DNA from 3 places in the Undibacterium sp. Tian12W genome. Region 1 is predicted to be linked to each of the others. Evidence: predicted binding sites of a transcription regulator. Region 1 holds the regulator's gene; each other region holds the start of a gene.
What was found. Region 1 encodes sigma-54, which starts transcription at its own class of promoters, with help from an activator protein. Its sites were predicted from a motif close to TGGCANGNAANCTGCTTT; they were not measured.

Region 1 (7,993 bases):
GCCCGCTCCCACCCTGGTGGATCACTCGGTCGCCGTCTGCTGACGCACGTCAGGGATGTCATGCGCACCAATGGAGACATCCCGCAGGTGGGGCCAGAAACCAGCCTGAAAACTGCGCTGCTGGAAATTACCAAAAAAGGTATGGCGATGACTGCCGTAGTGGATGAACAGCAGCAGGTGCTGGGCATCTTCACCGATGGTGACTTGCGCCGCCTGATGGATGGCACGCGTGATTTCACCCAGTTGCGCATTGCCGATGTCATGAACCACGCGCCGCGCCGCATACGCCCGGAACAATTGGCTGTCGAAGCCGTCGAAGTCATGGAAACTTACCGCATCAACCAGTTGCTGGTCGCTGACGACAGCGGCAAGCTGGTGGGTGCCTTGCATATCCATGACCTGACCAGGGCCAAGGTGATCTGATGAATAATCCTGTAGATTCTGTAGAAAGAGCCAGCAAAGTCCGGCTCATGATTTTTGATGTCGATGGCATACTGACTGATGGCAGCCTGTACTTTGGGCCAGACGGCGAAATGATGAAATGCTTTAATGTGCTGGATGGGCAAGGTATCAAGCTCTTGCAACAGGCAGGCATTATCACGGCCATCATCAGTGCGCGGCAATCGGCCATCGTCAGCAAGCGAGCGGCTGATCTTGGCATCAGCCATGTCAGCCAGGGTATCCATGACAAGAAGAGTGCATTTCTTGACCTGCTGGCGAAGCTGGATATCCCTGCTGAACACTGCGGCTTTATCGGTGACGACGTGATTGATTTACCGATACTGACCAGGGTTGGCTTTGCAGCCAGCGTACCGAATGCCCATGCTGAAGTACAACAACGTGTTCAGTACATCACCAGAGCCAGTGGCGGCCAGGGTGCTGCGCGCGAAGTCTGCGACTTCATCCTGCGTGCCCAGGGCAAATATGAACAGGCTTTACAAGCATATCTGACATGAAACCCCAAATGACCATAGACCGCTTCCGCATCTGGCTGGCCGTGATCCTGCTGGGCGTGATCACCATGGGCACGATCTGGGTCATGGAAGTCATACGCCGGCATGCCGACGATGAGCAAAACCGCACTTCCGCCAGATCAGCGCCTGATTACTATGTCGAGAAATTCAATTTCATCCGGTTATCGAACAATGGCAAGGCCAATTACCATATCACTGGTGACAGCCTGGTGCATTTGCCGCGGACTGACAATATAGAAATCAAGCACCCGCAGATCAACAGCTTTGACAAGGACAGACCACCGCTGCATCTGCGTGCTGAACTCGCCGTGGTATCGCAAAAATCATCGCTGACCACGCCCAAGCGCGAGCATGACATGGTTCATCTGTATGACAATGTCAGCATGGAAAGGCCCGAGGGCCTGAGTTCACAATTCGTGCGTGTGGAGTCTGATTATCTTTTGCTCCTGCCGGATGACGATATCGTTAAAACCGACAAACCGGTTTCAATTACGACCGGCAAACTGCACTCAACTGCAACTGGCATGATTGCCAATAATTCAACCCAAGGCCTGGAATTGCTGAGCAAGGTTTACATTCAACTCAAGAAACGTGAACCCGCCCCCAAAACCGGGAATAAATAAGCAAGAAAGCGAATATGCACATGATCAAAACATCATTTAGCGTCACACGCTTGATCAGCCTGGCCTGCCTGGGCCTGGCCTGTGTTTCTGCGAATGCAGAAAAAGCCGATAGTAATAAAGAAACCATCATCAAAGCAGGTTATGGCATCAGTGATGGCAAAGCCAGCGTCAGCAGATTATCCAAGGGCGTGTCCCTGGTGCGCGGCACCCTGACCGTCACTTCTGAGAGTGCCGTCGTGACCGAAGCCCCGAATGGCGATCAGTTTGTTGTTCTGACAGGTGGCAGTGGCCGCAAAGTCACCTTCCGCCAGAAACGCGATGGTGGCCCTGATCTGTGGGTAGATGGCGAAGCTGACCGTGCTGAATACAACCAGAGTACAGAAATCGTCAAATTCATTTCCAAGGCCAAGGTACGCTACCTCGAAGGCAAACGCGTCACCCAGGAACAGGAAGGTGAATACCTGTCTTATGACAGCAAGAATGATGTTTTTGTTGGCACGAATTCGACCAGTGGCCAGCATGTAGATGGTTCAGGCAATATCACCATCACCTTGCAACCAAAACCAGAAAAACAGGCTAAATAAGATGACTGCACAGTCAAGCAGCACCTTGCTTGTCAAGGGCTTGCAAAAGCGCTATGGCGCGCGCCAGGTCGTGCGCGATGTCTCACTGCTATTGAAAAGTGGCGAAGTCGTGGGTTTGCTGGGCCCGAATGGCGCAGGCAAAACCACTTCGTTTTACATGATCGTCGGCCTGGTACCTTCCGACGCAGGGGATATCACGATCGATGACGTGAATATTTCTCAACTGCCTATCCATGAACGCGCCGTACTGGGTTTGTCTTACCTGCCGCAAGAAGCTTCGGTATTTCGCAAGCTGACGGTAGAGGACAATATCCGTGCCGTACTCGAATTGCAAAAAGACAGCGAAGGCAAATATCTCGGTGCCAAGAAAATTGAGCAAAGGCTCAATGCCCTGCTGGCAGATTTGCAGATAGAAAAAATACGTGAAAGCCAGGCCTTGTCACTGTCAGGTGGTGAACGCCGCCGCGTCGAAATTGCCCGCGCACTCGCGACCAACCCACGCTTTGTCTTGCTCGATGAGCCCTTTGCCGGTGTTGATCCTATCGCCGTCATCGAAATTCAACGCATCGTGCGCTTCCTCAAGGAACGCGGCATAGGTGTCTTGATCACCGATCATAATGTACGCGAAACCCTGGGCATCTGCGATCACGCCTATATCATCAACCAGGGCGCGGTACTTGCCAGCGGCAAGCCTGACGACATCATACAAAATGAATCTGTACGTCGCGTTTATCTCGGAGAACACTTCCGGATGTGACGGGAATCATCATGAAACAAAGCCTGCAACTACGTACCTCACAACATCTGGCCTTAACGCCGCAATTGCAGCAATCAATACGATTATTGCAGTTATCCACTTTGGAATTGCATCAGGAGCTGGAGACGCTGCTGACCGATAACCCCATGCTGGAACGTGTCGATGATCCCCTCGATCACGCCGTACGCCTGCTGGCCGATGGTGCCATCAATACCAGCAGTACTTCTGCAGATGCCGGCATGGAAGCACCGGCAGCAAGAGAAGACAGTGACAGGTCAGCAGAACCGACTGCCGCAGATGCAGAAACCGTCATCAGCAATGACAGCACCACTTCCAGCGAAGAAGACTGGGGCTTTGATGATGTACAGCATGGCAGCAAATCTGGCGATGATGAAGATGGCCGCCCGCAGCTCGGTGCAGCCCATATCACCCTGCGTGAGCACTTGCAGGAACAGATGCGTCTTAACCTGCGCGAACCGCGTGACCGTGCCCTGGTCGAGTTGATGATCGATGCGCTCGACAATAACGGTTACCTGACCGAAACATTAGATGAAATACATGCCAGTTTACCACTGGAACTGTGCGTAGAACCAGAAGAGCTGGCGTTTGCGCTGAACATGCTGCAAAGCTTTGATCCGGCAGGTGTCGGTGCGCGCAGCCCGTCTGAATGCCTGGCCTTGCAAATCAGGCGTCTGCCAAAAGTTGCTTTCGTCACACGCAGGCTGGCATTGCAAATTGTTGAAACACAACTGGCTTTATTTGCACAAAGAGATTTCACCAAACTCAAGAAAATCTTCGATTGCGACGACGAAGATTTGCGCGATGCACAAACCATTATCCGCCTGTGCAAACCACGACCTGGCCTGGCCTTTGCTGCCGATGAATCGGACTATGTCGTACCAGATGTGATCGTCAGAAAATCCGGCAACGGCTGGCAAGTCATGCTGAATCAGGATGTCATGCCCAGGCTGCGGGTAAGCAGCATGTATGCCAACATCATGAAGCAAAACCGTGGCGAGGCTGGCATGGGCGCGCAATTGCAGGAAGCCCGCTGGCTCATCAAGAATATGCGGCAACGTTTTGAGACTATATTGCGCGTTGCACAAGCCATAGTCGAAAGGCAACGCAATTTTTTCACGCACGGTGCTGTTGCAATGCGCCCCCTTGTTTTGCGCGAAATTGCTGATACACTAGGATTACACGAGAGCACTATCTCACGTGTAACAACCCAAAAATACATGTTGACCCCACATGGCATGTTTGAGTTGAAGTACTTTTTCGGCAGCCATGTCGCGACGGAAACAGGGGGTGAAGCATCTTCCACCGCGATACGTGCACTCATCAAGCAGTTGATAGGAGCAGAAGACCAGAAAAGCCCACTCTCTGATAGCAAAATTGCAGACATGCTGGGTGAACAGGGCATGGTAATTGCCCGACGGACAGTTGCCAAATACCGTGAAGCCCTCAAAATCCCCCCAGTCAGTTTGCGTAAATCTTTGTAAGCAGTCCTTGTAATCACGGTTTGAATTGCTATATATGATTTAGCTCAAGGCAAATAAATGCTGAGAGCGTATCGTTATAGCAAGCAACATCACTATAGGAGCACAGTATGAATCTCACCATCAGTGGACATCACGTCGAAGTAACTCCTGCAATTCGTGAATATGTACATACCAAACTAGAACGTATCAGGCGGCATTTCGACCAGGTCATTGATATCGCCGTCATCCTGACGGTGGACAAGCTCCGGGAAAAGGAAAAACGACACAAAGCCGACATCAATTTGCATATCAGCGGTAAAGATATTCACGTTGAAAGCCTGGCGCATGATCTGTATGCAGCAATCGATGCACTGGTAGATAAACTTGATCGCCAGGTCATCAAGCATAAAGATAAAATGCAAGACCATCAGCACGACGCCATCAAGCACATACCTGATCCGGCATCGGCTTCATAAGACCCCAGTCCTTACCCTGACAGGGTTGTGGACATCCAAAACAAGGACGCTAGAAGGCGTCCTTTTTGTTGGGTGAATGGTTTTGAGGTTAACAATTTACATCAATCAGTAACTGAATTACTCTGAGACAATCCGCATACATATTAACGTCATTCCAGCGTGCTATTAGCTGGAATCCAGTGGCGTTCGCGGCATGCCATGTCGCTCGTTAAATGACGTACTTTGACTAAAACGTTTGTCCCCTGTCGATACAAGCCGGGGCAAAAAGCTTCAAGTAATGTGCGCACGTATTATGTCTGTGATTAGTTGCTTCAACAATCGTGGTACTTAGCTGCACTTTCCGAGTATTGAAGATAGTATTCATTCACTGTATTGTAAGGTTAACTGTTCAAATTCAGTAAATGTTCAATCACAAAATGGAAAGTTTTATGGATAAGCTGAAACAAATTCTCACTCAAGAAGATACAGTCTTATTCATTGGGTCTGGAATATCATTATGGTCAGGGCTTCCATCTTGGTCAGGACTAATTGAAGAACTTGCGAAATTTGTCGAATCAGTAGGTGCCAACGCCGAGCTTGTTCGTGCGGAGGTTGGCCGTGGTGACCTATTACAAGCTGCAAGCTACGGGTTTGATAAATTAACGAAGCAGCAGATTGGCGACTTTATTCGGGCCACATGTCGATATGGCGTCGCTAGACCGCATGATATTCACAGAAAAATTGTAGCTTTGAGAACCCGCTGCTTTGTCACAACGAACTACGATAATCTCATTGAAGAAGCTCTCCGGCAATGGCAACCAGATCGATTTTTCCGTCCACCAATAACGAATCGACATCTGACTGAAACCGCCGAAATTATCCACGCTCGCGCCATTGACTTTGTCTTTAAGCCTCACGGTGATGCGGCAGACAGTGACAGCATAATTCTGACGCGCGAGCAGTATCGACAATTACTTCCTCAAGGAGAACGACAGAATGCATTAGAATCTTTGAAAATACTGCTAGCAAGTCGACCAGTTGTTTACCTTGGGTTTGGTTTGCGAGATCCAGATTTTCTTTACGTCCGGGATCTACTTGCGAATACTTACAAAGGTGGCACTCGTGACCACTATGCCATTATGGCCGACTTGACTGAGGCGGAAACTGACTACTGGAGACGTAACTATGGCATCCACCTCGTTAATTACACAACAACAATTAATCAGAACGGGACGAAAGAGCATACCCGTCTGCTCGATCTTCTTGACTCGCTTTCTAGGCCTGAATCAACGGCCTCAGCTCCAAGCCTAAATGATACATGCAATGACGCGTGCTCCCCAGACCAAGTTCTTTCATTGGCACGTCACGCAGCGCGATTGTCACGTGCACCAAAGGTAATTCCTGAGTTCGAAATCCGAGTGCATACAGAGCTTAGTACTAAGAGACACAGCAATTTTTACCAGCAATCGAACAAATTTGACCACTACGCAGTTGACAAATTTTTAGCTGAGGGGCCAGAACGCGCCATTCTTGTTGGATTACCAGGCGCAGGAAAATCATATGCGCTTCAGCAAGCCGCAGCGAGATTGGCGGACAAGCTTCATGAAATCTGTCTTTCAGAACCGTTCGACGAATCGTCTGTAGTTATTCCAGTTCTAGTTGATCTTAAGCTATATCGTGGAGATCTTGCCAAGCTAGTGAGTCAAACACTACCTGTTAGTTTGCCGTTCTATGAGATGAATCAGAGATTTCGGTTTAAGGTGTTATTAGATTCATTTAATGAAATGCCCAGAGAATATTGGGAAACTGGCACCTATGAAGCCGATTTTTCTAGATTTGCTGACGGTGTTGGGTGGTCATCTCTGATAATTGGCTCAAGAACGAACGATGGTCTCGACAAATTGGAATTCCCGGCTTATTACCTCGACCAAATAGATGACAAAGTTGTGTCAGCAGAAATCAGTCAGAGAAAAATCAATATCTCTGGTCGTTTTGAACAGGAAATCCGGCAATTGTTACAAAAGCCCTTCTATTTTCAATTCATCATAAGCGGTGCGGTTCTCCTGCCACCTCAGGCGCATCCGAGAGACTTCTACGATTCGTTTTTTATCAATATAGACAACGCATTTGTTGAACGATTCGGTAAAGCATTCGAAATAGAAAAAGCATTGTCTCTTGCCGCATATGACGCAATCAATCGCGGCGAAGAGGCATATCCTTTGTCGGATCTTCTCCGCGTTTTGAGGGCGAATATCGAAGCAACTGGATTTTCGAATATTAATGCGCAAGATATAGCTAATTGGCTTGTTTCAATTTCTGTTTTGATTCCTCACATTGGAGGACGGATTGCGTTCGTACATCAGTCGATCACTGAATATTTAGCAGCCAAAGAACTTGCCCGCCGGTATCTAATAACTCCACAAATTCTCAAAGAGAAACTAACGCTAACAAGATGGGATCAGGCACTGTTTCTCTCCCTTAGTCTTTTACCCGACTCACAAGCTGAAGCATTTTTCAACGACATAGTCAATGCTGACTTCGCCCTTGCATTGAATGCAGTGAGATATCTTGAGGTGGGGCGCGATGATGTCGTGACAAAGCTGCTTACCAAGGTTCCTGATCGCATAGAGGGATTTGATCAATTTGAGACGCGGATTGGATGGTATATCGAATCTTTACTGCCAATTTCGGAAATCCACGAGCCGCAATTGCGATCACTATTAAAAATTGGAAGCACTGTTGCAAGCGCCGCGGTGAAGCGCCTTATTGATTTGAAAGGTGCCGAAATCAAAGACGAAATGCTTCGCGAGATGGTAGAGGCTCGGTCAGATTACAATTATTGTGTCAACGGTATCGCAAGGCCCCTCAAACCTTTTGCCATCTGTGAGGACATCAGAAAAATTGCCTTATTGGCAAACTCCATTTCGGACGAAGTAACGCCTGATTCTAATGATGACACTGCTCTTGGGTTCATCTCAGGGGCGGCAGAGTTTCTGACCAATATTAACATTTCCTCCATAAAAGAAGAATTTGTGCCTATTGCCAAGTCAACGCCTATATCGGAGATACATGCGCGTATATTGTGCGACATTCTCTGGGGGCAACATTCAACGGAAGCA
Region 2 (7,993 bases), 160 kb from region 1:
ATTTCTGCTATCGATGATTTCTGGAGTTATACGCATGCCCTCGCCTTCCAGCCGCAAGCTATGTCTGAGTCTGCTCGTCCCCCTGTGTTTCGCTGTAGTCAGCCCCGCCAGCCAGGCGCAATTGGCTGCAGGCATCAAATACGATACAAGCTACCCCATCATCAGCCCGGTATATGCAAAGTCTGGCATGGTGGCGACTGAACAGGCGCTGGCAAGCCAGGTTGGCCTTGATATCCTCAAGCGTGGTGGCAATGCGGTAGATGCTGCAGTGGCAGTCGGTTTCGCGCTGGCTGTGGTGCTGCCAAACGCAGGCAATATTGGTGGTGGCGGCTTCATGATTATTCATGACAGCAAATCAGGCAAGGATATAGCGCTGGATTTTCGTGAGCTGGCACCAGAAAAAGCCAGCCGTGACATGTACCTGGATGCCAAGGGCAATGTCATCTCCGGCAAATCCCTGTATAGCCACCTGGCAGTTGGCATACCCGGTACAGTGGCAGGCATGGACCTGGCCTTGCGCAAATATGGCAGCATGAAATGGAAGGATGTCATCGCCCCGGCGATACGCCTGGCCGAACAGGGTTTTGAAATCACCCCGCATCTGGCTGAACTCATCGATTCCAGCAAAAATCAGCTCGGTAAATGGCCAGCCAGCCGCGCTATCTTTTTCAAGGATGGCAAACCCATGCTGGCTGGTGAGCGCTTAATGCAAAAAGACTTGGCGCAATCGCTGCGCCTGATTGCCGAGCAAGGCCCGGCTGCATTTTATGAGGGTGCGGTCGCCAAAAAAATCGTCGCTGAAATGCAGCAGCACGAAGGTTTGATTTCTGCCAGTGACCTGAAGAATTACAAGGTAGTGGAACGCATACCCGTGCGTGGCAATTATCGTGGCTATGACGTGGTTTCGATGCCGCCACCCAGTTCTGGCGGTGTACACATCATACAAATGCTGAACATGCTGGAGCACTACCCACTCAAGGAACAGGGTGCCAACAGCGCCCAGACCCTGCATCAGTTGAGCGAGGTCATGAAGCTGGCCTATGCTGACCGTTCAGAATTTTTGGGTGATCCTGACTATTACAAGGTGCCGCTCAAGGGCCTGACTTCACGCGCTTATGCGGATGAACTGGTCAAGAAAATACAGCCAGACCGCGCCACGCCTTCTGCCGAAATCAAACCAGGCAAACCTCTGCCCTATGAGAGCGACCAGACCACGCATTACAGCGTGGCCGACAAATTCGGCAACATCGTCGCCACCACTTACACCCTGAACCTGAACTTTGGCAGCGGCATCGTTGCCACTGGCACAGGCATAGTCCTGAACAATGAAATGGATGATTTCTCGGTCAAGGCTGGCGTACCAAATGCCTTTGGCTTGCTGGGTGGTGATGCCAACGCCGTACAGGGCTGGAAACGGCCTTTAAGCTCGATGTCGCCGACCATCGTACTCAAGGATGGCAAACCCTTTCTTGTCACCGGCAGCCCCGGTGGCAGCCGCATTATCACAACGACACTGCAAACCATATTAAACGTCATAGACCATGACATGAACGTGGCAGAAGCCACCATTTCGCCACGCATACACCAGCAATGGATGCCAGACCAGCTACGCTTTGAAAAAGGCATCAGCATGGACACGCTGCGCCTGCTGGAGCAAAAAGGCCAGGTACTGCGCCCTACTGGCACGCTGGGCAAGACCCAGACCATACAGATAGTCCCGCAAGGCTTTGCCGGTTATTCAGACCCGCGCAACCCGGATGGTGCTGCGCTGGGGTTTTAATCGGAGTTTTAAGTCAGGGCCATCATTTGTCAATTACGCCTGGTGTAAATAGCAATTCTTCTCGCGTTATTAAAAAATCACTGACCTAAAGTGTAACAATTTCGAAACAAGTGCAAATTTTTGTATTACATTGACGTTTTTTGTCATTGACATTTGTCGTTTTAGTATTTTTTAATATAAAAAACTAAAATGACAAGAATATCGCGCCTGATGTCAGATATTCATCAAACTGGATAAAACGCAGGCCGATATTTTTCCATAGTCAGATATTTCTGCACTATTCCCGGTTGCAAGAGTTTATATTTCTTGCGAACTTTCTATTGGGCATTTCTCCTGTATCAACAAGGCAAACAATTGCAAGCTGGATGCAAGAAAAATTGTGGCTTTAAGGGTTCAGCTTTAGCATACGGCTGGCAATTTTAAGCGCAGTCAAACGATTGGCACAAAATTTGCGTCTATGACGTAACTAAACTGCTTTTGCTGATGGGAGAAAGAAATGCAAAGATATTCAAAAACAATTCAGCGAGGCTTCACACTCATAGAATTGATGATCGTGGTGGCCATCATCGGCATCCTGGCAGCAATCGCTTTTCCACAATATTCTGATTATGTTTCCCGCACACGTGCGTCTGGTGCGATATCCGAACTCAATAGCCTGAAAAAAGAATTATCCATTTGCTACCAGAATGAAAATAGCTGGTCAAACTGCACGGTCATGGGCAGCAATTCTATCCCTACGGTCATCACCTCAAAATTTTTGACCAATGCAGCCCCCTCCATTTCGAATGCAGGCGTGATTACACAATCAACGACAGGGGCAACGACAAGTACAGGAACTGCGTTGAGCATCATATTGACCCCTTCCATCAGCTCAGGGCAAAGTAATATGATATGGGCAAACACAGGGACTGTCTGTGACCCGATTCGCGGTTTGAAACCAGGCCAGGGCGGCTGCTAATATCCTGCATTTATGCTGCACTTAGGCTGCAAATAAGCTGCAAATAAGCTGTACATAAGCAGGCTGGCGGGAACAATGCTAAATGCATGTCCCGCAATTTCAATCAAGCCCTCATAGGCTTGATCGCAGCCTTGAGTGGTGCGCTTGATTGAACAGAGGCTTGAGTATCGTAGTAGCCTTCACCCGCACTCCCCCTCGCTTCTTATACCTTCGTCCCCTCGCACCATGTAGTCCACATGCTACGCAGCGCGGTATCTACTTTAGCTGAGAATCCCGCCTCATCCATCAACTTGCTGTGTATCATCTGCTCGCGCAAATTCTCACGCACTTGTGCGAGCATGCTGGTGTTACTGGCAAGTTCGACGACTTTATCTATATATTCCTGTTCAGATTGCGCTATCCATTCTGGATGACCAATGCCTTTCAGAATTGAACTACCCAGCAAGCCGACGCTGGGCCGTCCGGCCAGCGTCACATAGGGCACGCCCATATACAGAGTTTCAAACAGCGTAGTACCTGAATTGTGCGGGAAACAGTCCAGACCTATATCGATCTTTCTCAGGGTATTCCAGGGCGGGGTATCGTAGCCTATTTCCAGGCGGGACTTGTCTATGCCAAGTGCAGCAAATTTTTCTTCAAGATCCCGGCGCAAATCGGCATTTTTAAAATTCCCACTATTGATTAATAATTTTGCGCCTTCTATTTTTTCCAGTATCGCTGCCCATACACGTATGGTGAGATGATTGATCCTGACTGACCTGGTCAGCGTACCCAGAGTTATGTAACCATTTTTGAGCGCAGGCAGAGTGCTGACCTCGCCCATTCCATCGGCAGGACGATATGCAAATGAGGGCGTCTCCAGGCGCCAGGGCTGCTCTGAAAATACGGCTTCAGCGCCTGGTGGAGCACAAGTATCATCGGTCAGAAAATAATCAATCGCCCTAAGGCCAGTCGTATAACCATAACCCAGCCACGAAACCTGCACTGGCGCTGGCTTGCGGGCAAATACCTGCAAGCGGTTACTCCCCGTATGACCGGCAAGATCGATCAGAATATCGATGCCATCCGCCCGGATTCTCTCTGCCAGCTCGTCATCAGACAGGCCTGCCGTGGGCACCCAGTGATCTACATAAGTCTTGTAACGCTCAGTGACTGCATCTTCATATTTTAATTCTGCATAGGCATACAACTCAAAACCAGACGAGTCATGATGTGCCAGCAAAGGCTCGAGAAAATACTGGACTGCATGCCGGCGAAAATCTGGCGAAACATAGCCAACTCTGATACGGCGCTGCGGGTTCTTGTCGTTCGCAAATGCCTGCCACTTGCGTTGGTGGGGACGCGCATACTTTTCTTCATAGACCTGATACTCGCCAAATATCTCACTGGCACTTCGCACAGGATCATAGTTCAGCAGGAACAGCAGGTTGCCATAGGTCTCGGCATGATCGGGCTCTATTTCCAGCGCTCTGCGATAACTTTGTTCAGCTTCTGCCCTCATGCCGCGGTCAGAATAGGTATTCCCCATATTGCTGAACAAATTGAGTGAATTGGCATCCAGGCTAAGGGCACGTTGATAAGATGCCGTTGCCTCAAGGTAGCGCGCTGTTTCGTGATAAACAATGCCCAGATTGCAATGAAAGCGGGCAATCTCAGGTTGTAAGGATATCGCAGTTTTATAACACTTTTCTGCATCCTCAAGGCGAGTCTGCTTTTTATAGACATCACCAAGATTACAATGCGCATCTGCAAAGTCAGGACGTATTTTCAAGATAGCCTGAAAACATTGTGCCGCTTCTTCCAGCCTGTTTTTCTCCTGCAAAATCAAGCCGATATTATTGCGGGTTTCTACATGAAGTTCATTGATCTTCAGGGCACTATTAAAATAGCTTTCTGCCTCATCATATTTGCCGCGCTCTTTGCATATCATGCCGAGGTTACAAAATGCAGCAAAGTTGCCGGAATCGATTTTAATGGTTTGCTTGTAGTGATCTTCCGCTTCGTCCAGCAAGGACTGGCGCTGCAAAATAGTCGCTAGATTGAAGTGTGCATGACTGAAATTGGCTCTGAGTGCCAGCGCCTTGCGATACCAGGACTTGGCTTCATCCAGGTGCCCCAGCGATGTCAGCGTCACGCCCAGGTTAAAAAAAACGTAGTGAGACTCGGGGTGAAACTGGAGTATCTGCTTATACACTTGCTCAGCGTCTTCATAACGACGCAACTCATCGAGGCTGATACCCAGATTAATGGCTGCATCCAGAAAATCTGGCTTGATTGCCAGCGCTAGCCGGTAATACTTTTCAGCCTGCACGCAATTGCGTTGCTCATACCAGGAGTCACCCAGTTTATTGTTTAATTCTGCATCTTCTGGATGGATCAGCAGGGCCTGCTGATAGCTTTTTACTGCCTCAACAAAGTTTCTGTTTTTAAAAAACTCATCTCCGGCCGTCTTCAAATTGTCAGCACCGGTCTCTTGCAGATGCGTTGCCAAGCTAGCAGGCTCAGAGGTCTCTGGGGCCTGGACAGAGTTAGTGCTATTGTCAGCAGTTGAAGAAAATTTACTTTTAATCCAATTCAGCATTTGTCATTTCTCAAGTAAGCGCCAGCCATATTTATCTATTAGTCCAGATTGTAAATGTGGCGCACAAGTTTGAGCAATAAATCAGAACTGCCTTGCAAGTCCCGGGATGTCTTTTGCATATGACGGGTTGTTACCGGTAAGGCAAGGCGAGAAGTTTTTCTGTCATAGACAGAAATAGAGAAGATATGAGAACCCGCAAGCTGTTGATTGAGCTTGCGGGTAAATTGATATGTCAGCAACCGCCCTGGCCGGACTTCAAGCCGCGTATGGGGTCACAGATTGTGCCACTTGCTGTCCAGATCATGTTTGCCTGGCCACTGGAGATAGTCGGGGTCAATGTCACAGCCAAAGGTGCACCACCAGTCGTGGTTGCACCCGTTTGCGTTGCAGTGATAACGCCATTGCCCGCTGCTGTGGGGGCCACTGGCAAAAACTTGGTGGTGATGGGATAAGTGGGGATGCCATTGCTACCTATGGTAGAACAGCTTGCCCATGCGCCTTCCATTTGATAGCAAAGCGAAATCGCATGCTTCAGACTCTGCAACTCTGAAATTGCCCCGGCTGCGCGCGTGCGTGACGTATAGTCAGAATATTGAGGAAGCGCAATTGCGGACAGAATGCCGATAATTGCCACAACTATCATCAACTCTATCAAGGTGAAACCGCGTTGTACCGTCTGCGCAAATGATGTCATGTATTGTTACCTTATATAAGGGTTCATCGTAACTGAAGATACCATGCCGTCACGATGTAAACTGCATATCTTCTTGATTGATCTGGTCAAGTTCAAAAGCCAGCTTCTAGTCAGGCCTTAATTAAAGACAAAGGTGCTGTGACAAATTCTACTCCAATGAATTTCTTGCAAGCCATTAAATCTGGCACTGCCTGTTTATTTCACGCTTTGCAGGGCTTGATCAGCTTTTGTTATAAGCATAATTTGATCATCAAAATAAAAACCCACAATAACGTGGGTTCTTTTGGGAAGCCAAACCAGCTATTAAGGACAGCCGCCCTGACCAGCTTTCAAACCACGGATAGGATCGCAGACTGTGCCGGATGCTGTCCAGATCATGTTTGCCTGACCAGAAGAGATTGTTGGTGTCAGTGTCATCGTCAAAGGAGCACCAGCAGTTGTTGTTGCGCCAGTTTGTGTTGCACTGATGATACCCAGACCAGCTACAGTCGGGATTACTGGCAGGAATTTAGTCGTAACCGGGAAAGATGGAATGCCATTTGAACCAGTCGTTACACAGTTAGTCCACGCACCTTCGTTCTGGAAACAAATCGCCATCGCCTTCTTCAAACTCTGCAGTTCTGAAACTGCACCGGCAGCACGGGTACGGGATGTGTAATCAGAATACTGAGGAATAGCGATCGCTGCCAGGATGCCGATAATTGCAACAACAATCATCAATTCTATCAACGTAAAGCCGCGTTGCATTTTTTGCATAGGTAATTTCATTTGTTACTCCTACATGTAAAGGTTCTGTCTGTAAGCAAAAACAAGTTTATCGAGATGAAATATGCTTCACTATCGCTTGGCGAGCTTCGTAGTAGATGCCTCACCCAGCGTCAAAAACATATTAAGCACACGCTTACTATCGATTAACTTATTGCAAATAAGCAGTTTTTTATTATTCGACTTGCAATTTTACTTGCCAATAATAATTTTGCTGTCTCATTCATTACTTGGTACAAATTGAGTTCATTGCCAATATCTGCTGAGAAATATTACTAAAAAACAATTTCCCATATTTAATATTTGGCATTTATGAATATATTTTTGATCACTTGCTAAAAAAAAAGCCCACCATAATAAAGTGGGCTTTTTTGACAATCAAACCAGCTATTATGGGCAGCCGCCTTGACCAGCTTTCAAACCACGGATTGGATCGCATACTGTGCCAGATGCTGTCCAGATCATGTTTGCTTGACCAGAAGACACTGTTGGTGTCAATGTCAGTGTCAAAGGAACACCAGCAGTTGTAGTTGCACCAGTTTGTGTTGCAGTGATGATACCCAGACCAGCTGCAGTTGGGATTACTGGCAGGAATTTAGTTGTAACTGGGAAAGATGGGATACCGTTAGAACCTGTAGTTGCACAGTTAGTCCATGCACCTTCATTTTGGTAGCAAATTGCCATTGCAGATTTCAGACTATCCAGTTCCGAAACCGCGCCAGCTGCACGAGTACGGGATGTGTAATCAGAATACTGAGGGATAGCGATCGCTGCCAGGATACCGATAATTGCAACAACAATCATCAATTCGATCAACGTAAAACCACGTTGCACGGTTTTCATATTTAATTTCATTTGTTGCCTCATTATAAAATTGAATCTTTAAAAAAAATTGTCCAGAGGTTCATAACAAAAAAAGCCCACAACAATGAAGTGGGCTTTTTTGACAATCAAACCAGCTATTATGGGCAGCCGCCTTGACCAGCTTTCAAACCACGGATTGGATCGCATACTGTGCCAGATGCTGTCCAGATCATGTTTGCTTGACCAGAAGAGATTGTTGGTGTCAATGTCAGTGTCAAAGGAACACCAGCAGTTGTAGTTGCACCAGTTTGTGTTGCAGTGATGATACCCAGACCAGCTGCAGTTGGGATTACTGGCAGGAATTTAGTTGTAACTGGGAAAGATGGGATACCGTTAGAACCTGTAGTTGCA
Region 3 (7,993 bases), on a different contig from region 1:
ATTATTCGCTACCCCTCACTTATGCTTAAAAAGCTCCATGCTTTTTAATTCATAAATGAGGGGTTTGCTTATGCTGACGCGATTTGTGAAACTTTGGATGGCAGGCGTGTTCACTCTGGGCTTGATGAGTTTTCCGGCTCAGGCAGCGGAGCATGGCAGTGCCAATGAGGCCAAGGCCATGGTGCAAAAAGCCATCGATGCGATGAAAAAGCATGGTGTCGAGGCGGCTGTAGCCGAGATCAACAAGCGCGATGGTCAGTATCAGGATCGTGACTTATATGTCGTTGTGTATGACATGAATGGCAAAAATCTCGCCCACCTGAATCCCAAGATGGTAGGCAAGGAGATGTTTGACCTCACCGATGTCGATGGCAAATTTTTTATACGTGAGCGTATAGAACTGGTCAAAGCCAAGGGCAAAGCCTGGCAGGATTATAAATTCGTTAATCCCACGACCAAGCAGATCGAACCCAAGTCCATGTATGTGGAGAAATTCGAGAATGTGATCGTCGGCTGCGGCATCTATAAATAGTACTGCCGTAGATAAAATCAGGCGGCAATCAATTCCTGCAAGGGCCAGCGCGGCTTCACATTAAAACCATAATCCCTGGTCGCCAGGCCCGGATTGTTTTTCAGGCGCATGGCACCGGCAAAGGCGATCATTGCGCCATTGTCGGTGCAAAACTCCAGCTCAGGGTAATACACCTGGAAACGCTTCTTCGCTGCTGCCGCATTCAGGGATGCACGTAACTGCTGGTTGGCACCAACACCGCCAGCGATCACCAAGCGCTTCAGTCCACTTTCTTTCATCGCGGTGACGCACTTGGCGGTCAGCACGGCGACAATCGCATCGACAAAACCACGTGCAATATTTGCCTTGTCTTGCTCACAGATATTTGCCGGGTGGTTTTTGACGACTGTCAGTACCGCTGTCTTCAAGCCAGAGAAACTGAAGTTCAAGTCCTTGGAATGCAGCATGGGACGCGGGAACTGGTAAGCCGCCGGGTCACCAAACTCTGCCATGCGCGAGATAGCCGGTCCGCCGGGATAAGACAAACCCAGCAATTTGGCTGACTTGTCAAAAGCCTCACCTGCCGCATCGTCCAGGGTTTCTCCCAATAGCTGGTAACGACCAACGCCATCCACCCGCATCAACTGGGTATGCCCGCCAGAGACCAGCAAGGCAATGAAGGGAAATTCTGGTGGCTGGCTGGCCAGCAGGGGAGACAACAGATGGCCTTCCAGGTGATGAACACCGAGCACGGGCTTATCCATTGCCATGCTGAGGCCACAGGCAACAGAGGCACCAACCAGCAAGGCACCAGCCAGGCCAGGCCCCTGGGTATAGGCAATCGCATCGATGGCCTGTTTGTCTGTGCCAGACTTAGTCAGCACTTCAGTCAGCAGGGGCAGGGCGCGGCGTATGTGGTCGCGTGACGCCAGTTCGGGCACGACACCACCATATTCCTGGTGCATGGCGATTTGCGAATGCAGGGCATGCGCAAGCAGGCCGCGCTCTGTGTCATACAAGGCCAGGCCGGTTTCGTCACAGGAGGATTCAACGCCAAGAACTATCATATCTGTTTCTAAGTAAGGGAAAAGCAAGCGAATGACATAGGCATGGCAAGAATGCAAGTGATTGGCCGCTTGTATTCCAGCGCAGGGATTGGTGTGATTCTTGCTATTGCTGGTAAACGTAATTATATCTGGCATGGGCCATCAATGCGCGGCAAAGAAAATACTGACGAAGCGACAACACCGGCAACACCAGCATCAACCAGTCTGCGGATTGTGGTGGTGAACACGGTCATCCAGCGCGAAGACGAGTTGCAGGAACACGCCCAGGCACAATTGGCCCGCTCACGCGCTTTGCGCATAGGCTTGCTGCAAGCGGGTTATAACATCATCGCCGTTATTCCTGGCGACATCTATATGAGCGAGCGCATCGCCCAGTTGCAGCCAGACATGATCATTATTGATGCCGAGTCTGATTCGCGTGATGTGCTGGAACATATGGTCATGCTGACCCGCGATGCGCCTCGCCCCATCGTCTTGTTCACTGAAGATGGCAACCAGTCGAATATGGCCGCGGCCATGGAAGCTGGCGTCTCGGCCTATGTGGTGGCCGGTTTGCAGTCTGAGCGCATCAAGCCTGTGCTGGATGTCGCCATGGCGCGTTTCAATGCAGATCAAAAGCTGCGTAGTGAATTATCCGATACCAAGGCCAAGCTGCAGGAACGCAAAACAATAGAACGTGCCAAGGGGCTGCTGATGGAGCGCCATCATCTTTCAGAAAACGAGGCCTATCAAAAAATGCGCAAGCAAGCCATGGAAAAAAACCTGAAGCTGGTGGATCTGGCGCAGCGCATGCTGGATGTGGTGGATTTGCTCGGTGGCTGAGCCAAGCTTGTGCATGCAAATGGTGCGTTGCGTCATTTGAGTGCGCAGCAACTGGTATTTTTAAGAGGATTTCGCTTCATAGTATTGGCATGAAGAGCCGAGTCCTTTAATTTAAGCTGGCACGGCAATTGCTGTAGCTAAAGAAAGTGCCAAAGCTGGCGCTTCAGAAAAAATGTGAGTCTGACTAACGGCGGTCACCTCACAAGACAAAGGTGTCTTTCCATCCGGTTTATCCATGGTGGAACGACACTTTTTTTCATTATAGAAATCAATTTAGCTGGAGTGCAGACATGTCGAATCAGGAAACTTCTAATAATCTCATCAAGACGCAGGAAGAAAATGAACCTAATTTCAAACGTCGCAGTTTCTTGCAAACTGCCGCACTGGCAAGCGGGGCAGGCATCATGGGCTTGAGTACCGGTGGGGTATGGGCTGCGGGATCAGACAAGCCAGAAAAAGAAGAGGTGCACATAGGCTTCATTCCGCTGACTGATTGTGCTTCGGTGGTGATGGCATCGGTGCTGGGTTTTGATAAAAAATACGGTATCAAGATTATCCCAAGCAAAGAATCTTCCTGGGCCAGCGTGCGTGACAAACTCGTCAATGGCGAGCTGGATGCTGCCCATGTTTTATATGGCCTGATCTATGGTGTGCAGCTCGGGGTAGGCGGCAATAAAAAAGACATGGCCGTGCTGATGACGCTGAACAATAACGGCCAGGCGATTACCTTGTCGAAGAAGCTGGCAGAGAAGGGCGCTGTAGATGGCGCTGGCCTGGCCAAGCTCATGCAAAGCGACAAGCGAGAATACACTTTTGCCCAGACTTTCCCTACTGGCACCCATGCGATGTGGTTGTATTACTGGCTGGCTGCCCACGGTATCAACCCCATGAAAGATGCCAAGGTCATTACCGTACCACCACCGCAAATGGTGGCAAATATGCGGGTCGGTAATATGGATGGTTATTGCGTAGGTGAACCCTGGAACCATAGGGCGATTGCAGACGGCATAGGTATCACCGCGGCAACGACACAGGACATCTGGAAAGACCATCCAGAAAAAGTATTGGGCACTACTTCTGAATTCGTTCAGAAATATCCAAACACGGCGCGTGCCATGGTGGCTGCGATTCTCGATGCCAGCCGCTGGATAGATGCGTCCCTGTCCAACAAGACCAAGATGGCAGAAACCATTGCCGATAAATCCTATGTGAATACTTCTGTCGATGTCATCAACCAGCGTATTTTGGGACGCTACCAGAATGGCCTGGGCAAGACCTGGGATGATCCCAACTACATGAAATTCTTTAATGACGGTGCAGTGAATTTCCCTTATCTGTCAGATGGCATGTGGTTCCTGACTCAGCACAAGCGCTGGGGTTTGCTGAAAGCGGACCCGGATTACCTGGCGGTGGCAAAAGCGGTTAACCGCATCGATATCTACAAAGATGCTGCGACCATGGCCAAGGTATCCGTACCAAAAGACCCCATGCGCAACAGCAAGTTCATGGACGGTACGGTCTGGGATGGCAAGAACCCGGCTGCCTACGCAGCTTCTTTCAAAATCAAGGCTTAAGGAGTTGTCATGAATACCTTGGTGCATAGTGCAATGTCTGCCGCAGATGATACCAGCAGCGCAGCAACTACAGTGACGGAAATTAACGTGGTAAAGGAAATCAAATCCAAAGCAGAAAAAAGACCACGCTCGTTACGGCCATTTTTCCTGAGTGTGTTGCCGCCTTTATTTGGCATAGGCATGCTGATTTTGATCTGGGAAATCATCGCAATCAAGAACACGACTTTCCCTTCACCATGGGTGACTTTGCAGGAAGCCATCAAGGTGTTTTCTGATCCCTTTTATCAAAAGGGGCCAAATGACCAGGGTATAGGCTGGAATATTTTTGCCTCTCTCAAACGGGTCGCAGTTGGCTTTGGCCTGGCTGCAGCGGTAGGTATACCGCTGGGGTTTTTGATAGGCCGTTTCAAGTTTTTGTCCGGTATGTTCAATCCCATTATCAGCCTGTTGAAACCGGTCTCGCCACTGGCCTGGCTGCCCATAGGTTTGCTGGTATTCAAGTCGGCTCATCCGGCGGCGATATGGTCTATCTTCATCTGCTCCATCTGGCCTATGATCATTAACACCTCAATTGGTGTGCAGCGAGTGCCGCAAGATTATATGAATGTCGCCCGCGTACTCAATTTGTCTGAATGGAAAATCATCACCCGTATTCTCCTGCCCTCGGTATTGCCGTATATGCTGACGGGCGTCCGGCTGGCGATAGGCACGGCCTGGCTGGTCATCGTCGCTGCAGAAATGCTGACAGGTGGGGTAGGCATAGGCTTCTGGGTCTGGGATGAATGGAATAATCTGAACGTACCACACATCATCATTGCCATCGTCGTCATCGGCATGGTGGGGCTGATACTGGAGCAAATTTTGGTGGCAATCGCACGCGCCTTTACTTATGAAGATGTGGGGACATGATCATGAATGAAATCGACAACAAGTACATAGAGATCAATCAGGTAGAGATGGTCTTCAATACCAAAAAAGGTAGTTTTCATGCACTGCGCGATATCAACCTGAATGTCAAAAAGGGTGAGTTCATCACCCTGATAGGTCACTCTGGTTGCGGCAAATCGACGCTGTTGAATTTGATCGCTGGCTTGACCAATGCCAGTGCCGGTACTTTGCTGTGCGCGCATAGGGAAATTTCTGGTCCATCACCAGAGCGTGGCGTGGTGTTCCAGAATCATTCTTTATTGCCCTGGCTAACTTGCTATGAAAATGTCTTCCTGGCGGTGGAGCGGGTATTTGGCGCAACCGAGAATGGAACGAAACTGCAAAAGCGCACCATGCAAGCTCTGTCACTGGTGGGTCTCACGCATGCCGAGAAAAAACGCCCGAATGAAATTTCTGGTGGCATGAAGCAGCGTGTAGGCATCGCCCGCGCATTGGCGATAGAACCAAAAGTCTTGCTCATGGACGAGCCCTTCGGTGCTCTTGATGCCCTCACGCGTGCGCATCTGCAAGATGAATTGCTGAAGATCGTTGCCAAAACACAATCCACCGTCGTCATGGTGACGCATGATGTGGATGAGGCGGTATTGCTGTCTGACCGTATCGTCATGCTGACCAATGGCCCGGCAGCGACGATAGGTGACATCTTGAAAGTCGATCTGGACAGGCCACGTGACCGCGTAGCGCTGGCTCAAAATCCACAATATGCAGCTTACCGTACTCAAGTGCTGGAGTTCTTATATCACCGTCAATCACATCCTGTGCATGATGCCGCCTGAACTTGACTGAATGCAGTATTTGCAGGAGTCAGTGGTTCTGAGTTTCTTTAAAACCACCAGCATGTAAAAACTCCGTCATCATCGCCGTTTCATATTTTTTTGGCAATGAAATGGCGTTTCTGCATTTTATTTGCTGTTATGTAATAAATTATCTAAATGCAATGTTTGGAATGTTTTGTCCTAAAAAGCGCGGCAATATGAAATATAAGTCTCTGTTTAATTCACCAAATGAAAAATAGTTTTCATTTTTAATGCGGCTAATTGTGACAATATGTGCGGAAATCAATTAAATCTATGAGAGAATGCCTAATTCTTTTGGAAACATTTTTTTACAGATTCATAGGGATTTGTTGATGTGAATGTGGTCAGAGATACCTCAGGGCAAATAATTGTTTTGCCGCAAGAATGCAGGTATTTTTTCCATGAATGCGCAACAGGTTCTGGCTTTTTATATTGATTGCATGACATGTTTCGCTGGCTTTTTCTTAATGAAAGTGCATTAACGCCTGCCGAGCACGCTGCATGGAAATTAAGTGCACTACGTATCATTTTGATGTCTGGCTTTGTGCTGGAGGCGGCAGTAGCGATTCACAGTTCCCTGGACGCAATCGCAGTTGGTGCTTATCAGGTGTTGTGGGTGGTTGGCTTTTTCTATGCGGTGCTGGCATTGGGGCTGTACTATTCATCCCGTCATCTGCGCGCCGGTGCCGCTATACTCATAGGCACGGTATATGCGTCTGCATTCGCCATTGTTTGTCTCATCGATCAGTTCGAAATAGCCAAGTTTGGCTATATCTTCATCTATACCACCCCGATTATTGCCAGGCTGTTCTTTGGTACCCGGCTCGCCATCGGTCTGATGGCATTCAATGTACTGCCTTTTCTTTTATTGTTATTGAACCGGCCCCTGTTCAATGTGCCAGGCTTTGATGTCACCCTGCCTGCCAGTAATACCTACATACAGTCATTGCTGTTTTTGTTCTTTAATACCTGCGTACCGCTGGCTGTGTTCAGGGTTTTGCATGAGCTTGATGTATCAGCATTGCGTTATCGCCAGGCCAGTGCCGCGCTGGAAGTCAGCCACGCGCAGTATGAAGAAGTGTTCCAGAATGCCGGCACGGCTTTGCTGTTGACTGACGCCAGCGGGCAAATCCTGCAGGCGAACCAGCTGGCCAATAATTTACTTGGACGTGAAGCGGATGATGATGGCGACCGTGCCTTGTTTGGCTGGTTGTCACTGGATAACAGTGTGCGTCTGAAAAGCCCGAATGCCGAAGAATCAGAAAACATGCGCATGTCGGCTTACCGCACACGTGATGGCAAGCTGGTTGCACTGGAAAATATTTCTCAGACTTCTACCGATCACTACATCGTCGCCTTGCGCGATGTTTCTGGTCTGCATTCCATGCACCATGCGCTGCAACTGAGCTTGCAGCGTGAAGATTACCTGAGCCGTCATGATGCACTGACCAATCTCCCCAACCGTGACATGTTGCGCAGCCACCTGCAAGGCGTGTTTGCCAATAATGATGAGACCAAAGTCACGGCCCTGGTGTCTTTCCGGCTGAACAGCATACGTCATGCCAACCAGCAGTTTGGTGCTCATACTGGCGATATCCTGCTGCGCCGTTTTGCTGAAGAATTGTCACGTGCCTTGCCCAAGAATTGTTTTTGCGCGCGCCTGCGCAGTATCGTGTTTTCATTCGTCGTCGAGAACTCGCGTACCCCAGGTGAAATTATCAAACTGGTAGAAAAAGTCAGAAATAATTTACCCAAAGAGCTGGAAATCAATGGCGAAAATTTGTTGATACAGTTCTCGGCCGGTATCGCCCTGGTGAGGTCAGAAGATGTTGATCCAGATGATCTGATACGCCGTAGCGAAGTGGCACTCGATACTGCCCGCCGCTCCAGTGACCAGAGTGTCACCTTGTTCGATGAAGAAGATGCCCTGCAAATACGCCGCAGTGTTGAGATTGAAGTCGGTATCGTCAATGGTCTCAAGCAGGATGAATTCCGCCTGGTATATCAACCCAAGGTCGATAAGCATGGCAAGATCGCAGGCCTCGAAGCCTTGCTGCGCTGGGAATCACCCAGCCTTGGCAATGTCGCCCCGGCAGAATTTATTCCGATTGCCGAGCGCGCTGGCTTGATACGCCTGATCAGCAACTATGTCATGAACCAGGTGTGTTGCCAGGTCAGGGACTGGCTCAACCGTTTTGCTGATTGTCCCGTAATTGCGCTGAATTTGTCAGCCACAGATATCGCCCGCAATGACCTGCTGCAACTGATAGATAA

Region 2: ACO0LI_RS19805 (pilin) is a predicted target of sigma-54. The motif match lies at 6,045-6,062, and genes of this name have one in related genera.
Region 3: ACO0LI_RS04540 (CmpA/NrtA family ABC transporter substrate-binding protein) is a predicted target of sigma-54. The motif match lies at 2,518-2,535, and genes of this name have one in related genera.

Annotation. Positions count from the first base shown of each region.
Region 1 covers NZ_JBMPPK010000015.1:8,279-16,271, reverse strand. Annotated here, with positions in the region: gene ACO0LI_RS19130 (KpsF/GutQ family sugar-phosphate isomerase) at 1-423, shown strand, start outside; gene ACO0LI_RS19125 (KdsC family phosphatase) at 423-956, shown strand; gene lptC (LPS export ABC transporter periplasmic protein LptC) at 953-1,597, shown strand; gene ACO0LI_RS19115 (LptA/OstA family protein) at 1,618-2,181, shown strand; gene lptB (LPS export ABC transporter ATP-binding protein) at 2,183-2,938, shown strand; gene ACO0LI_RS19105 (RNA polymerase factor sigma-54) at 2,950-4,440, shown strand; gene hpf (ribosome hibernation-promoting factor, HPF/YfiA family) at 4,548-4,895, shown strand; gene ACO0LI_RS19095 (SIR2 family protein) at 5,324-7,993, shown strand, end outside.
Region 2 covers NZ_JBMPPK010000015.1:172,592-180,584, reverse strand. Annotated here, with positions in the region: gene ggt (gamma-glutamyltransferase) at 35-1,780, shown strand; gene ACO0LI_RS19815 (pilin) at 2,277-2,738, shown strand; gene ACO0LI_RS19810 (tetratricopeptide repeat protein) at 2,941-5,229, opposite strand; gene ACO0LI_RS19805 (pilin) at 5,552-6,013, opposite strand; gene ACO0LI_RS19800 (pilin) at 6,317-6,769, opposite strand; gene ACO0LI_RS19795 (pilin) at 7,169-7,621, opposite strand; gene ACO0LI_RS19790 (pilin) at 7,741-7,993, opposite strand, start outside.
Region 3 covers NZ_JBMPPK010000003.1:94,996-102,988, forward strand. Annotated here, with positions in the region: gene ACO0LI_RS04525 (cache domain-containing protein) at 71-532, shown strand; gene tsaD (tRNA (adenosine(37)-N6)-threonylcarbamoyltransferase complex transferase subunit TsaD) at 550-1,578, opposite strand; gene ACO0LI_RS04535 (ANTAR domain-containing response regulator) at 1,723-2,400, shown strand; gene ACO0LI_RS04540 (CmpA/NrtA family ABC transporter substrate-binding protein) at 2,805-3,974, shown strand; gene ntrB (nitrate ABC transporter permease) at 3,984-4,883, shown strand; gene ACO0LI_RS04550 (ABC transporter ATP-binding protein) at 4,886-5,698, shown strand; gene ACO0LI_RS04555 (putative bifunctional diguanylate cyclase/phosphodiesterase) at 6,165-7,993, shown strand, end outside.